DNA from 3 places in the Streptomyces altiplanensis genome. Region 2 is predicted to be linked to each of the others. Evidence: predicted binding sites of a transcription regulator. Region 2 holds the regulator's gene; each other region holds the start of a gene.
What was found. Region 2 encodes HrcA, which represses chaperone genes, less so after heat shock. Its sites were predicted from a motif close to TTNGCACTCNGNNNNNCNGAGTGCNAA; they were not measured.
Positions count from the first base shown of each region.

Region 1 (4,001 bases), on a different contig from region 2:
GCGTACGCGTCTCCGCGGACCCCGACTGGTACGAATCCGCCGGCATCTCGCTCGGGGTCCGGGTGGGGAACCTGGTCTTCGTATCGGGGCAGGCCCCCATCGACGAGCATGGCGCCACCGTCGGGGTCGGGGACTTCGAGGCCCAGGCCCGCCAGGCCCTTGCCAACCTGTCGACGGTGTTGACGAACGCGGGTTCCAGCCTCGCCGAGACGGTCAAGGCAACCGTGTTCGTCACCGACATCACCCAGCAGGACGTCTTCTCCAAGCTGCGCGCGGAGCACTTCCCGGACAAGCCTCACCCTGCGGAGTCCTTCGTCGAGGTCTCCTCGCTGGCCAGTCCGGAGTGGATGATCGAGATCGAGGCGATCGGGCTGATCCGGTAACCCGGCGCGAAGTCCGGCCAAGGGAGCCGCTGCCGCCATGAACCGTCCGGCCGGCCCCCGTCCACCACGCCGCATCGACCGTGCGACGACTGCACCCTGACCGTACGCGGTGAGCCGCAGGACGCGACGTACCAGCAGCACCCGTCCTGCCCCGTGGGCATGCCCCTCGCGCCCCGGGAAGCCCAAGGACTTCGCCCGCCGAAACGCCACCGGGGCGGCACCCCCGAAGGGATGCCGCCCCGGTGCTGCGGGACAGATGATCGAACGAGTCGATCAGAAGTCCATGTCACCGCCCGGCATGCCGCCGCCCGCGGGGGCACCGGCCTTCTCGGGCTTGTCGGCGATGACCGCCTCCGTGGTGAGGAACAGCGCGGCGATCGACGCGGCGTTCTGCAGAGCGGAGCGCGTGACCTTCGCCGGGTCGATGATGCCCTCGGCGATCATGTCGACGTACTCGCCGGTCGCGGCGTTCAGGCCGTGACCGATCGGCAGGTTGCGCACCTTCTCGACGATGACGCCACCCTCGAGGCCACCGTTGACGGCGATCTGCTTGAGCGGGGCCTCCAGCGCGAGACGCACGGCGTTGGCGCCGGTCGCCTCGTCGCCCGAGAGCTCGAGCTTCTCGAAGACGGCCGTGGCCTGGAGCAGAGCCACGCCACCACCGGCGACGATGCCCTCCTCGACGGCGGCCTTGGCGTTGCGCACCGCGTCCTCGATGCGGTGCTTGCGCTCCTTGAGCTCGACCTCGGTGGCGGCACCGGCCTTGATGACGGCCACGCCGCCGGCCAGCTTCGCCAGGCGCTCCTGGAGCTTCTCGCGGTCGTAGTCCGAGTCGGAGTTCTCGATCTCGGCACGGATCTGGTTGACGCGGCCCTGGACCTGGTCGCTGTCACCGGCGCCGTCGACGATCGTCGTCTCGTCCTTGGTGATGACGACCTTGCGGGCGCGGCCGAGCAGGTCGAGACCGGCGTTCTCCAGCTTGAGGCCGACCTCCTCGGAGATGACGGTGCCACCGGTGAGGATGGCGATGTCGCCGAGCATGGCCTTGCGGCGGTCACCGAAGCCCGGAGCCTTGACGGCGACGGACTTGAAGGTGCCACGGATCTTGTTGACGACGAGCGTGGACAGCGCCTCGCCCTCGACGTCCTCCGCGATGATCAGCAGCGGCTTGCCCGACTGCATGACCTTCTCCAGCAGCGGAAGGAGGTCCTTCACGTTGGAGATCTTGGAGTTGACGATCAGGATGTACGGGTCGTCGAGCGACGACTCCATGCGCTCCATGTCGGTGGCGAAGTACGCCGAGATGTAGCCCTTGTCGAAGCGCATGCCCTCGGTGAGCTCAAGCTCCAGACCGAAGGTCTGCGACTCCTCGACGGTGATGACGCCTTCCTTGCCGACCTTGTCCATCGCCTCGGCGATGAGCTCGCCGATCTGGGTGTCGGCGGCGGAGATGGAGGCCGTGGAAGCGATCTGCTCCTTGGTCTCCACGTCCTTGGCCTGCTCAAGGAGAGCGGCGGAGACGGCCTCGACGGCCTTCTCGATGCCGCGCTTGAGGGCCATCGGGTTGGCGCCGGCGGCGACGTTGCGCAGGCCCTCGCGGACCAGAGCCTGGGCGAGGACGGTCGCGGTCGTCGTGCCGTCACCGGCGACGTCGTCGGTCTTCTTCGCGACTTCCTTGACCAGCTCGGCGCCGATCTTCTCGTACGGGTCCTCGAGCTCGATCTCCTTGGCGATGGAAACACCATCGTTGGTGATCGTGGGGGCGCCCCACTTCTTCTCGAGGACGACGTTGCGGCCCTTGGGGCCGAGGGTGACCTTGACGGCGTCGGCGAGCTGGTTCATCCCGCGCTCGAGACCGCGCCGTGCCTCCTCGTCGAACGCGATGATCTTGGCCATGTGAAGTGGTCCTCCCGGACTGGGGTGGATTCTCCGGACCGAGTGGCGCCCGCGACGGACGGCCAGCCTGCCTGGTGGTTTTCCTTGTCCCACCCGGCCTGCGGGCCTCACCGGCCCGGTCCTTCTGTCACTCTCACTGGGAGAGTGCTAACAGTGCTAACGCCAATGATTAGCACTCGACCCCTTCGAGTGCAAGCGTCCCCCTCCGATGTGGACAGACGGTCCGGGGACACGCGGCACGCAGGAAGGGCCTGCACCCGGTGTGGGTGCAGGCCCTTCCTGCGTGAGTGCGTCGGTGGCCGATCGCGCCGGGATCAGACGGCGAGCTTGACCATGTCCGCCTGCGGACCCTTCTGGCCCTGCGAGATCTCGAACTCGACTCGCTGACCTTCTTCAAGGGTGCGGTAACCGTCCATCTGGATCGCGCTGTAGTGGACGAAAACATCCGCACCACCGTCGACCGCGATGAAGCCGTACCCCTTCTCCGCGTTGAACCACTTGACGGTGCCCTGAGCCATGCCTAACTCCCCTATTACTGGCCCTTGCACGGGACCGCACTTCGCGGACCCGGGTCAGATCTCCACCCTCCGACAGGAGAGGGCGTGCGCCGGAACGCGTCGACCGCGGCTGAATGTATCCGCCCAACTGCCCTCTGCAACAGGTCAATCGGGCGAGAAATCTGGGCGCGGCCGAACACTCGAATATGAGGAATTCCCTGGTTTCCAGGGCAAGTCGGGCCGGACAAGGCGCGCATTGGCGGCAATCGGCTCGAACACTTTGGCTGCTTCTTGTCGCACGGGGACGCATTCTCATATGCGTCCGGCAAAGGCAGCGGAGGGGGTTTCCCCAACTCTACCCCGCTCAACCCTGCAGAATTGCCCCCTCCGCTTCTGTGGCGGAGGGGGCAAGGCGCGTGACGAGGGCGGTGCGGCGGCGGATCAGCCTCCGGCGACGGCCGGGATGATCGAGACGCCTGCGCCGTCCGGCGTGGCCGTCTCCAGGCCCTGCTCGAAGCGCACGTCGTCGTCGTTCACGTACACGTTCACGAAGCGGCGCAGCTTGCCCTGGTCGTCCAGGACCCGGGCCGCGATGCCCGCGTGGTTCTTCTCCAGGTCGGCGATGACCTCGGCGAGGGTCGCGCCCTCGGCCGCGACCTCGGCCCTGCCGTCCGTGTACGTACGGAGAATCGTCGGAATGCGGACGTTGACACTCATGCGAGGCCAGCCTCTCGGAAAGAGTCCAGGTTGGGGCGGATGACGGCGGACTGGCCCGTGGTCGGGGCCACCGCCTCAAGGGTCTTCAGGCCGTCGCCCGTGTTGAGCACGACGGTCGTGAGGGCCGGGTCCAGCAGGCCGGCCTCGATGAGCTTCCTGGTGACGCCGACGGTCACGCCGCCCGCGGTCTCCGCGAAGATGCCCTCCGTCTCGGCCAGCAGCTTGATCGACTCGACGACCTGCTCGTCGTCGACGTCCTCGACCGCGCCGCCCGTGCGGCGGGCGATGTCCAGGACGTACGGGCCGTCGGCCGGGTTGCCGATCGCCAGCGACTTGGCGATCGTGTTCGGCTTCTGCGGCCGTACGACGTCGTGCCCGGCCTTGAAGGCCGTCGACACCGGGGAGCAGCCCTCCGCCTGGGCGCCGAAGATCTTGTACGGCTTGTCCTCGACCAGGCCCAGGGCGATGAGCTCCTTGAGCCCCTTGTCGATCTTCGTGAGCTGCGAGC
Region 1 covers NZ_JBSFUB010000050.1:28,800-32,800, reverse strand. The annotation lists gene ACWD0Y_RS21620 (RidA family protein) at 1-383, shown strand, start outside; gene groL (chaperonin GroEL) at 657-2,279, opposite strand; gene ACWD0Y_RS21610 (cold-shock protein) at 2,594-2,797, opposite strand; gene ACWD0Y_RS21605 (MoaD/ThiS family protein) at 3,218-3,493, opposite strand; gene thrC (threonine synthase) at 3,490-4,001, opposite strand, start outside.
Region 1: the regulator HrcA is predicted to act here: its motif matches at 2,404-2,430, upstream of groL (chaperonin GroEL).

Region 2 (4,001 bases):
ACCGGTGGTGACCTCCTCCACGACAAGATCGGCCTCGGCGGGGACTTCGGGGACGGGGGCGGTCTTCTTCCACGGCGGGGTGAGATCAGGCCCGTACTGTCGGCTGCGCATTCGGCCGACGATAGCCCGGTGCGCCGGTCCGGTGCGCTTCGTCACACGGCGAAACGGGCCGCCAGCGCGTCGCGTTGCGCGCGGACGTACGCCGCGTCCACCACCGCCCCGTGCCCCGGCACGTACGCCGCCCTCTCGCCGCCCAGCGCGAGCAGCCGGTCCAGGGCCGCCGGCCAGTGGGACGGGTGGGCGTCCGGGCCGGCCTGGGGAGTGCCCGACTCCTCCACCAGGTCGCCGCAGAAGACGACCTCGGGACTGCCCGGCACCAGTACCGCCAGATCGTGACCGCTGTGTCCGGGGCCGACGTTCGCCAGCAGCACCTGGCGGCCGCCGCCCAGGTCCAGCGTCCACTCACCGCAGACCATGTGGTGCGGCGCGACCAGGACGTCCGCCGCCTCCGCCGCCGCGCCCCGGTCGACCCCGTGCCGCACGGCGTCGTCCCGCACCGCATCCCGCTCACGCCGCAGCAGGTCGTCGACGCCGACCGCTCCGTACACCTCGGCTCCCGCGAACGCCGCCGTGCCCAGGACGTGGTCGAAGTGGGGGTGGGTGAGAGCGATATGCGTCACTCTCCGGCCGGGGCCCAGAAGCCGCTGTGCCTGGGCGCGGAGCTCCGCGCCCTCGCGCAGTGTCGCCCCCGTGTCGATCAGCAGTGCGGAGCCGCAGCCCTCGTCGTTCCCGGCCACCAGGCCCACCGTCGCGTCCCAGACCGGCATGCGCCGCCGTCCCACCCCCGGTGCGAGCCGTTCCCAGCCTGCCTCTTCCCAACTGACGTCCATACCGCGACGCTAGTCCCACCCCCGGGGCTCCCGCCCGCTGAACAGGGCCGTCGCGGGGTAAGGTGACCGGCCGCCCTTGCTAGGTATGTACGTCGCCGCCGTACACTGGCCCGGGGGATTGCTGGCACTCCCCCGCAGCGAGTGCCAGGCAGACGCCAACGATCGACAGCTGGAGGTGTGCGCGATGCTCAGCGAACGCAGACTCGAGGTGCTGCGCGCCATCGTCCAGGACTACGTGGGCACCGAGGAACCCGTCGGCTCCAAGGCGCTCACCGAGCGGCACAAGCTCGGCGTCTCCCCGGCCACGGTCCGCAACGACATGGCCGTCCTGGAGGACGAGGGCTTCATCGCCCAGCCCCACACGAGTGCCGGGCGCATCCCGACGGACAAGGGCTACCGCCTGTTCGTCGACAAGCTCGCGGGCGTCAAGCCCCTGTCGTCGCCCGAGCGCCGCGCCATCCAGAACTTCATGGACGGAGCGGTCGACCTCGACGACGTGGTGGCCCGTACGGTCCGGCTGCTCGCGCAGCTGACCCGGCAGGTCGCCGTCGTGCAGTACCCGTCGCTGACCCGCTCGACGGTGCGGCACGTGGAACTCCTCTCGCTGGCCCCCGCCCGTCTGATGCTCGTGCTCATCACGGACACCGGACGGGTCGAGCAGCGCATGATCGACTGCCCCGCGCCCTTCGGCGAGACGTCCCTGGCGGACCTGCGGGCCCGGCTCAACAGCCGGGTCGTGGGACGCCGCTTCGCGGACGTACCGCAGCTGGTGCAGGACCTCCCCGAATCCTTCGACAAGGAGGACCGGGGAACCGTTTCGACGGTTCTGTCCACCCTCCTGGAGACTCTGGTCGAGGAGACCGAGGAGCGGCTGATGATCGGCGGTACCGCCAATCTCACCCGCTTCGGACATGATTTCCCCCTCACCATCCGGCCGGTGCTGGAGGCGCTGGAGGAGCAGGTCGTGCTCCTCAAGCTGCTGGGTGAGGCAACGGACTCGGGCATGACCGTACGAATCGGGCACGAGAACGCCCATGAGGGGCTCAGCTCCACGTCCGTCGTCGCGGTCGGCTACGGTTCGGGCGACGAAGCAGTCGCCAAACTCGGCGTGGTCGGACCGACCCGCATGGACTACCCCGGAACGATGGGAGCGGTACGCGCAGTGGCACGTTACGTCGGACAGATCCTGGCGGAGTCGTAAGTGGCCACCGACTACTACGCCGTACTCGGCGTACGCCGCGACGCATCCCAGGACGAGATCAAGAAGGCATTCCGGCGGCTGGCGCGCGAGCTCCACCCGGACGTGAATCCCGATCCCAAGACGCAGGAACGCTTCAAGGAGATCAACGCCGCGTACGAGGTGTTGTCGGACCCGCAGAAGAAGCAGGTCTACGACCTCGGCGGCGACCCGCTCTCGCAGGCGGGCGGCGGAGCCGGCGGCTTCGGCCAGGGCGGCTTCGGGAACTTCTCGGACATCATGGACGCGTTCTTCGGAACGGCGTCGCAGCGCGGCCCGAGGTCGCGCACGCGGCGCGGCCAGGACGCGATGATCCGGCTGGAGATCGACCTCAACGAGGCGGCCTTCGGCACGACCAAGGACATCCAGGTCGACACGGCCGTCGTGTGTACGACGTGCTCGGGCGAGGGCGCCGCTCCCGGCACCTCCGCCCAGACCTGCGACATGTGCCGCGGCCGCGGTGAGGTCTCGCAGGTCACCCGGTCCTTCCTGGGCCAGGTCATGACCTCGCGCCCCTGCCCGCAGTGCCAGGGCTTCGGCACGGTCGTGCCGACCCCGTGCCCGGAGTGCGCCGGTGACGGGCGCGTGCGCTCGCGCCGGACGCTGACGGTCAAGATCCCGGCCGGTGTCGACAACGGCACGCGGATCCAGCTCGCGGGCGAGGGCGAGGTCGGCCCCGGCGGCGGCCCCGCCGGCGACCTGTACGTCGAGATCCACGAGCTGCCGCACGCGGTGTTCCAGCGGCGCGGCGACGACCTGCACTGCACGGTCACCATCCCGATGACGGCGGCGGCGCTGGGCACGAAGTGCCCGCTGGAGACGCTCGACGGGACGGAGGAGATCGACGTCCGTCCGGGCACGCAGTCCGGCCAGTCGATCCCGCTGCACGGGCGCGGTGTCACGCACCTGCGGGGCGGCGGCCGCGGCGACCTGATCGTGCACGTGGAGGTGCTGACCCCCACGAAGATGGACCCGCAGCAGGAGGACCTGCTGCGCCAACTCGCGAAGCTGCGCGGCGAGGAGCGCCCGACGGGCCAGTTCCAGCCGGGGCAGCAGGGTCTGTTCTCGCGCCTGAAGGACGCGTTCAACGGGCGGTAGGCGCGCGGCCGGGGGTCCGGGGGTTGGCCCCCGGGGGTGCGGTCAGCCGGGGCAGCAGGGTCTGTTCTCGCGCCTGAAGGATGCCTTCAACGGGCGGTAGGCGCGCGCCCGCCAAGGGGCGGAAGCCTCGATTCGGCGCAGTGCGGAGGACATGAAACTATGCGTTCATGTCCTCCGCACTGACCGATCTTTTCCGTTATCCGATCGTGCAGGCCCCCATGGCGGGCGGCGCCTCCAGTCCTCAGCTCGCCGCCGCCGTCTGTGACGCCGGCGGTCTCGGGTTCCTCGCCGCCGGGTACAAGACCGCGGACGGCATGTACGAGGAGATCAAGCAGCTGCGGGGCCTGACCGGCCGGCCCTTCGGCGTCAATCTCTTCATGCCGCAGCCGAGCCACGCGGACCCGGCCTCCGTGGAGGTCTACCGTCACCAGCTCGCCGGTGAGGCCGACTGGTACGAAACCCCCCTCGGCGAATCCGACAACTGCACCGACGACGGCTACGAAGCCAAGCTCGCCATCCTCCTCGACGACCCCGTCCCCGTCGTCTCCTTCACCTTCGGCTGCCCCGCCCGCCCCGTCCTCGACTCCTTCGCGAAGGCCGGCACCCTCACCGTCGTGACCGTCACGACGCCCGAAGAGGCCCAGGCCGCGCAGTGGAGCGGCGCCGACGCCGTGTGCGTCCAGGGCATCGAGGCCGGCGGCCACCAGGGGACGCACCGCGACGACCCCCAGAACGACGGCGCGGGCATCGGCCTGCTCTCCCTCATCACGCAGGTG
Region 2 covers NZ_JBSFUB010000043.1:40,714-44,714, forward strand. The annotation lists gene ACWD0Y_RS19850 (DUF3097 domain-containing protein) at 1-111, opposite strand, end outside; gene ACWD0Y_RS19855 (MBL fold metallo-hydrolase) at 153-890, opposite strand; gene hrcA (heat-inducible transcriptional repressor HrcA) at 1,075-2,091, shown strand; gene dnaJ (molecular chaperone DnaJ) at 2,092-3,225, shown strand; gene ACWD0Y_RS19870 (nitronate monooxygenase) at 3,393-4,001, shown strand, end outside.

Region 3 (4,001 bases), on a different contig from region 2:
GACTCGCCGCTGTACGACCTCCCGAACGTCCTGCTGACCCCCCACATCGCGGGCTCGCTGGGCGGCGAACTCCACCGCATGGCCGACCAGGCGCTGGACGAGCTGGAGCGTTACGCACAGGGCCTGCCCTTCGCCGACCCGGTCCGTCCGGAGTCCCTGCGCCACTCGGCCTGAAAGGGGGTATAACGCGCATTTCACTAAGATGGACGTGTCCCATCCCAGCGCGGGAGGCGTCATGAAATTCGTACAGATAATCGACTACACGACCGAGCGGTCCGACGACATGAACCAGCTCATGGACCGGTGGGCCGAGCAGACCAAGGGCAAGCGGACCGCCACGCACAACATCGTCGGCAAGGACCGCTCCCGGGCGAACCACTACGTCGAGATCGTCGAGTTCCCGTCGCACGAAGAGGCGATGAAGAACTCCCACCTGCCGGAGACGGACCGGATCTTCCAGGAAATGGTGGCGCTCTGCGACGGGATGCCCTCGTTCACGGACCTCGACGTCATCCGTGAGGAGCAGCTGAACGCGGCGACCGCCCGCCGTTTCTTCCACGAGGTCGCCGCCGGGGGCAACCTCGACGCCATTGACGAACTGTTCGCGGCCGACTACCGGGACCACGACGTCCTCAAGGAGGAGGACACGGTGGCCGGCATCGACGCCATCCGCGGTGACGTGACCGGCTGGCGCAGTGCCTTCGACTTCAGCTTCGTCCTCGACAAGCAGGTGTCGGAGGGGGACGACGTGGTCACGCTGTGGACGTGGACCGGCATGCACAAGGGCGACTTCATGGGCATCGCCCCCACCGGCAAGCAGTGCACCATGACCGGCACCACGATCTTCTGCTTCCAGGACGGAATGATCCGGGAAGGCTGGTGGCACATGGACGCGCTGGGCCTGATGCGGCAGCTCGGCGCAGTCCGCTGAACCCGACGACAAGGCCCCCGTTCCCGCCACCGGGCGGTGGTGGGAACGGGGGCCCTCACACGTCGTACGACGTCAGTGGCTGTGGCCGTGGCCGCCGTGGCCGTGGCCGGCGTCCGCCTCTTCCTCGGCCGGCTTCTCGACGACCAGGGTCTCGGTCGTGAGCAGCAGCGACGCGATGGACGCGGCGTTCTCCAGCGCGGAGCGGGTGACCTTGACCGGGTCGATGACACCGGCCTTGACCAGGTCGCCGTACTCGCCGGTCGCGGCGTTGAAGCCGTGGCCCTTGTCGAGCTCGCTCACCTTGGCGGTGATGACGTAGCCCTCGAGGCCGGCGTTCTCGGCGATCCAGCGCAGCGGCTCGACGACGGCGCGGCGGACGACCGCGACACCCGTGGCCTCGTCGCCGGTCTTGCCCAGACCGCCCTCGAGCACCTTGGCGGCGTGGACCAGGGCGGAGCCACCACCGGAGACGATGCCCTCCTCGACCGCGGCGCGGGTCGCGGAGATGGCGTCCTCCAGACGGTGCTTCTTCTCCTTCAGCTCCACCTCGGTGGCGGCGCCGACCTTGATCACGCACACGCCGCCGGCCAGCTTCGCGAGGCGCTCCTGGAGCTTCTCGCGGTCCCAGTCGGAGTCGGTGGACTCGATCTCGGCCTTGATCTGGTTGACGCGGCCGACGACCTCGTCGGCGTTGCCTCCGCCGTCGACGATCGTCGTGTCGTCCTTGGTGACGGTCACGCGGCGGGCGGTGCCCAGCACGTCGAGACCGGCCTGGTCGAGCTTGAGGCCGACCTCCTCGGCGATGACGGTCGCACCGGTGAGGGTGGCGATGTCGCCGAGCATGGCCTTGCGGCGGTCGCCGAAGCCGGGGGCCTTCACCGCGACGGCGTTGAAGGTGCCGCGGATCTTGTTGACGACCAGGGTCGACAGGGCCTCGCCCTCGACGTCCTCGGCGATGATCAGCAGCGGCTTGGAGGCGCCGGCCTGGATGACCTTCTCCAGCAGCGGCAGCAGGTCCTGGATCGAGCCGATCTTGCCCTGGTGGATCAGGATGTACGGGTCGTCGAGGACGGCCTCCATGCGCTCCTGGTCGGTCACCATGTACGGCGAGAGGTAGCCCTTGTCGAAGGCCATGCCCTCGGTGAAGTCGAGCTCCAGGCCGAAGGTGTTGGACTCCTCGACGGTGATGACACCGTCCTTGCCGACCTTGTCCATCGCCTCGGCGATGAGCTCGCCGACCTGCGAGTCCTGGGCGGAGAGCCCGGCCACGGCGGCGATGTCGGACTTGTCGTCGATCGGGCGGGCCGTCGCGAGGAGGTCCTCGGAGACCGCCTTGACCGCGGCGTCGATGCCCTTCTTCAGGGCGGCCGGGGAAGCGCCGGCGGCGACGTTGCGCAGGCCCTCGCGGACCAGCGCCTGGGCCAGCACGGTGGCGGTGGTGGTGCCGTCACCCGCGATGTCGTTGGTCTTGGTCGCCACCTCCTTCACGAGCTGGGCGCCCAGGTTCTCGTACGGGTCGTCGAGCTCGACCTCACGCGCGATCGTGACACCGTCGTTGGTGATGGTGGGGGCGCCGAACTTCTTGTCGATGACGACGTTGCGGCCCTTGGGGCCGATCGTCACCTTCACCGTGTCGGCAAGCTTGTTGACGCCGCGCTCGAGGGCGCGACGGGCGTCCTCGTCGAACTTCAGAATCTTCGCCATGGAGCTTCTCTGTCCTCTCAAACGAAATGCGCCCCGGGCCGCCCGGCAATCGCTGGGGGCCAGGGGCGCAGATCAAAAGCAATCTTGGGGCGAGTTACTTCTCGATGATCGCGAGCACGTCGCGAGCCGAGAGGACGAGGTACTCCTCGCCGCTGTACTTCACCTCGGTGCCGCCGTACTTGCTGTACAGCACGACATCGCCGACGGATACGTCGAGCGGCAGGCGCTCGCCGTTCTCGAAGCGGCCCGGGCCCACGGCCAGGACGACGCCCTCCTGGGGCTTCTCCTTGGCGGTGTCCGGAATGACCAGGCCAGAGGCGGTGGTCTGCTCGGCGTCGAGCGGCTGGACCACAATGCGGTCCTCGAGCGGCTTGATGGCAACCTTGGAGCTGGTGGTCGTCACGGTCCGGTCTCCCCCTTCGGAGATCTCACGGGGTTAACTGATGTGGGGTGGCGACCAGGTGGATCCGTCGTCGCGGGTGCCGGACCTGCCCGTCGCTACTATTGGCACTCGCCGGTGGAGAGTGCCAACGCCGAGACTATGACGCGGTTAGCACTCGGTCAAGCCGAGTGCCAATTCAGCGCCGCCGCGCGTGTTCCCGCCCCGGTGCCCGGCCGCGTCGGAGGCAGTCCTCGGAAGGAGTTCTCGAAGGCCGTTCTCGGAGGCAGTTCTCGGAGGCAGTCCCCCGAAGCGGTCCTCAGAGGTAGTCCTCCAGCCGCGCCACCGCGAACCCCTGTTCCTGGATGCTGCGCAGCACCCGCACCGTCGTCTCCGTGAGCGCCGGCCCCTTGAGCTCACCGGGGCCCCTGGGGTACGCGAGCACGATGTCGCCCGGCCGCAGCCGGCCGCCCCGCGCGTACCGCAGGTCGCCGCCTCGCGCCGAAACCCGCCACAGCACCACCGCGTCGGCCCCGCAGTCGCCCGCCGCCCGCAGCGTCTGGTTGTTGTACGCCCCGTAGGGCGGCCTGAAGAGCCGCGGCCCGGTGCCGAAGCGGGCCTCCAGGCGGTCCCGCTGGCCGCAGATCTGGGCGCGCTGTCCGGCGTACGGCAGACCGGGCAGGTAGACCTGGCCGACCCCGTGGTTCTGCACCGTGCCGGGGCCGCCGCCCGCCTGCCTCAGCCGGTCGAAGCGGCCGTGTCCGGGTGAGGTCGCGCTGTCCGTCAGGAACACGCTGACCGGCAGGTTCAGTTCGTCGACCAGCCGCACGAACGCGGAGTCCTCGGCGGCGCCGTCGCCGAAGGTGAGGAAGACGACCTTGTCGCGGGTCGGTACGCGGTCCACGACGAAGGGCCGGTCCGGTTTACGGGCCGGGGGCGCCGGCGCCGGACGGAGCGGCTCCCGCAGCCCCCACCGCGCGTACGCCC
Region 3 covers NZ_JBSFUB010000040.1:93-4,093, reverse strand. The annotation lists gene ACWD0Y_RS18920 (hydroxyacid dehydrogenase) at 1-174, shown strand, start outside; gene ACWD0Y_RS18915 (ester cyclase) at 236-931, shown strand; gene groL (chaperonin GroEL) at 1,004-2,635, opposite strand; gene groES (co-chaperone GroES) at 2,730-3,038, opposite strand; gene ACWD0Y_RS18900 (polysaccharide deacetylase family protein) at 3,334-3,918, opposite strand.
Region 3: the regulator HrcA is predicted to act here: its motif matches at 3,186-3,212, upstream of groES (co-chaperone GroES).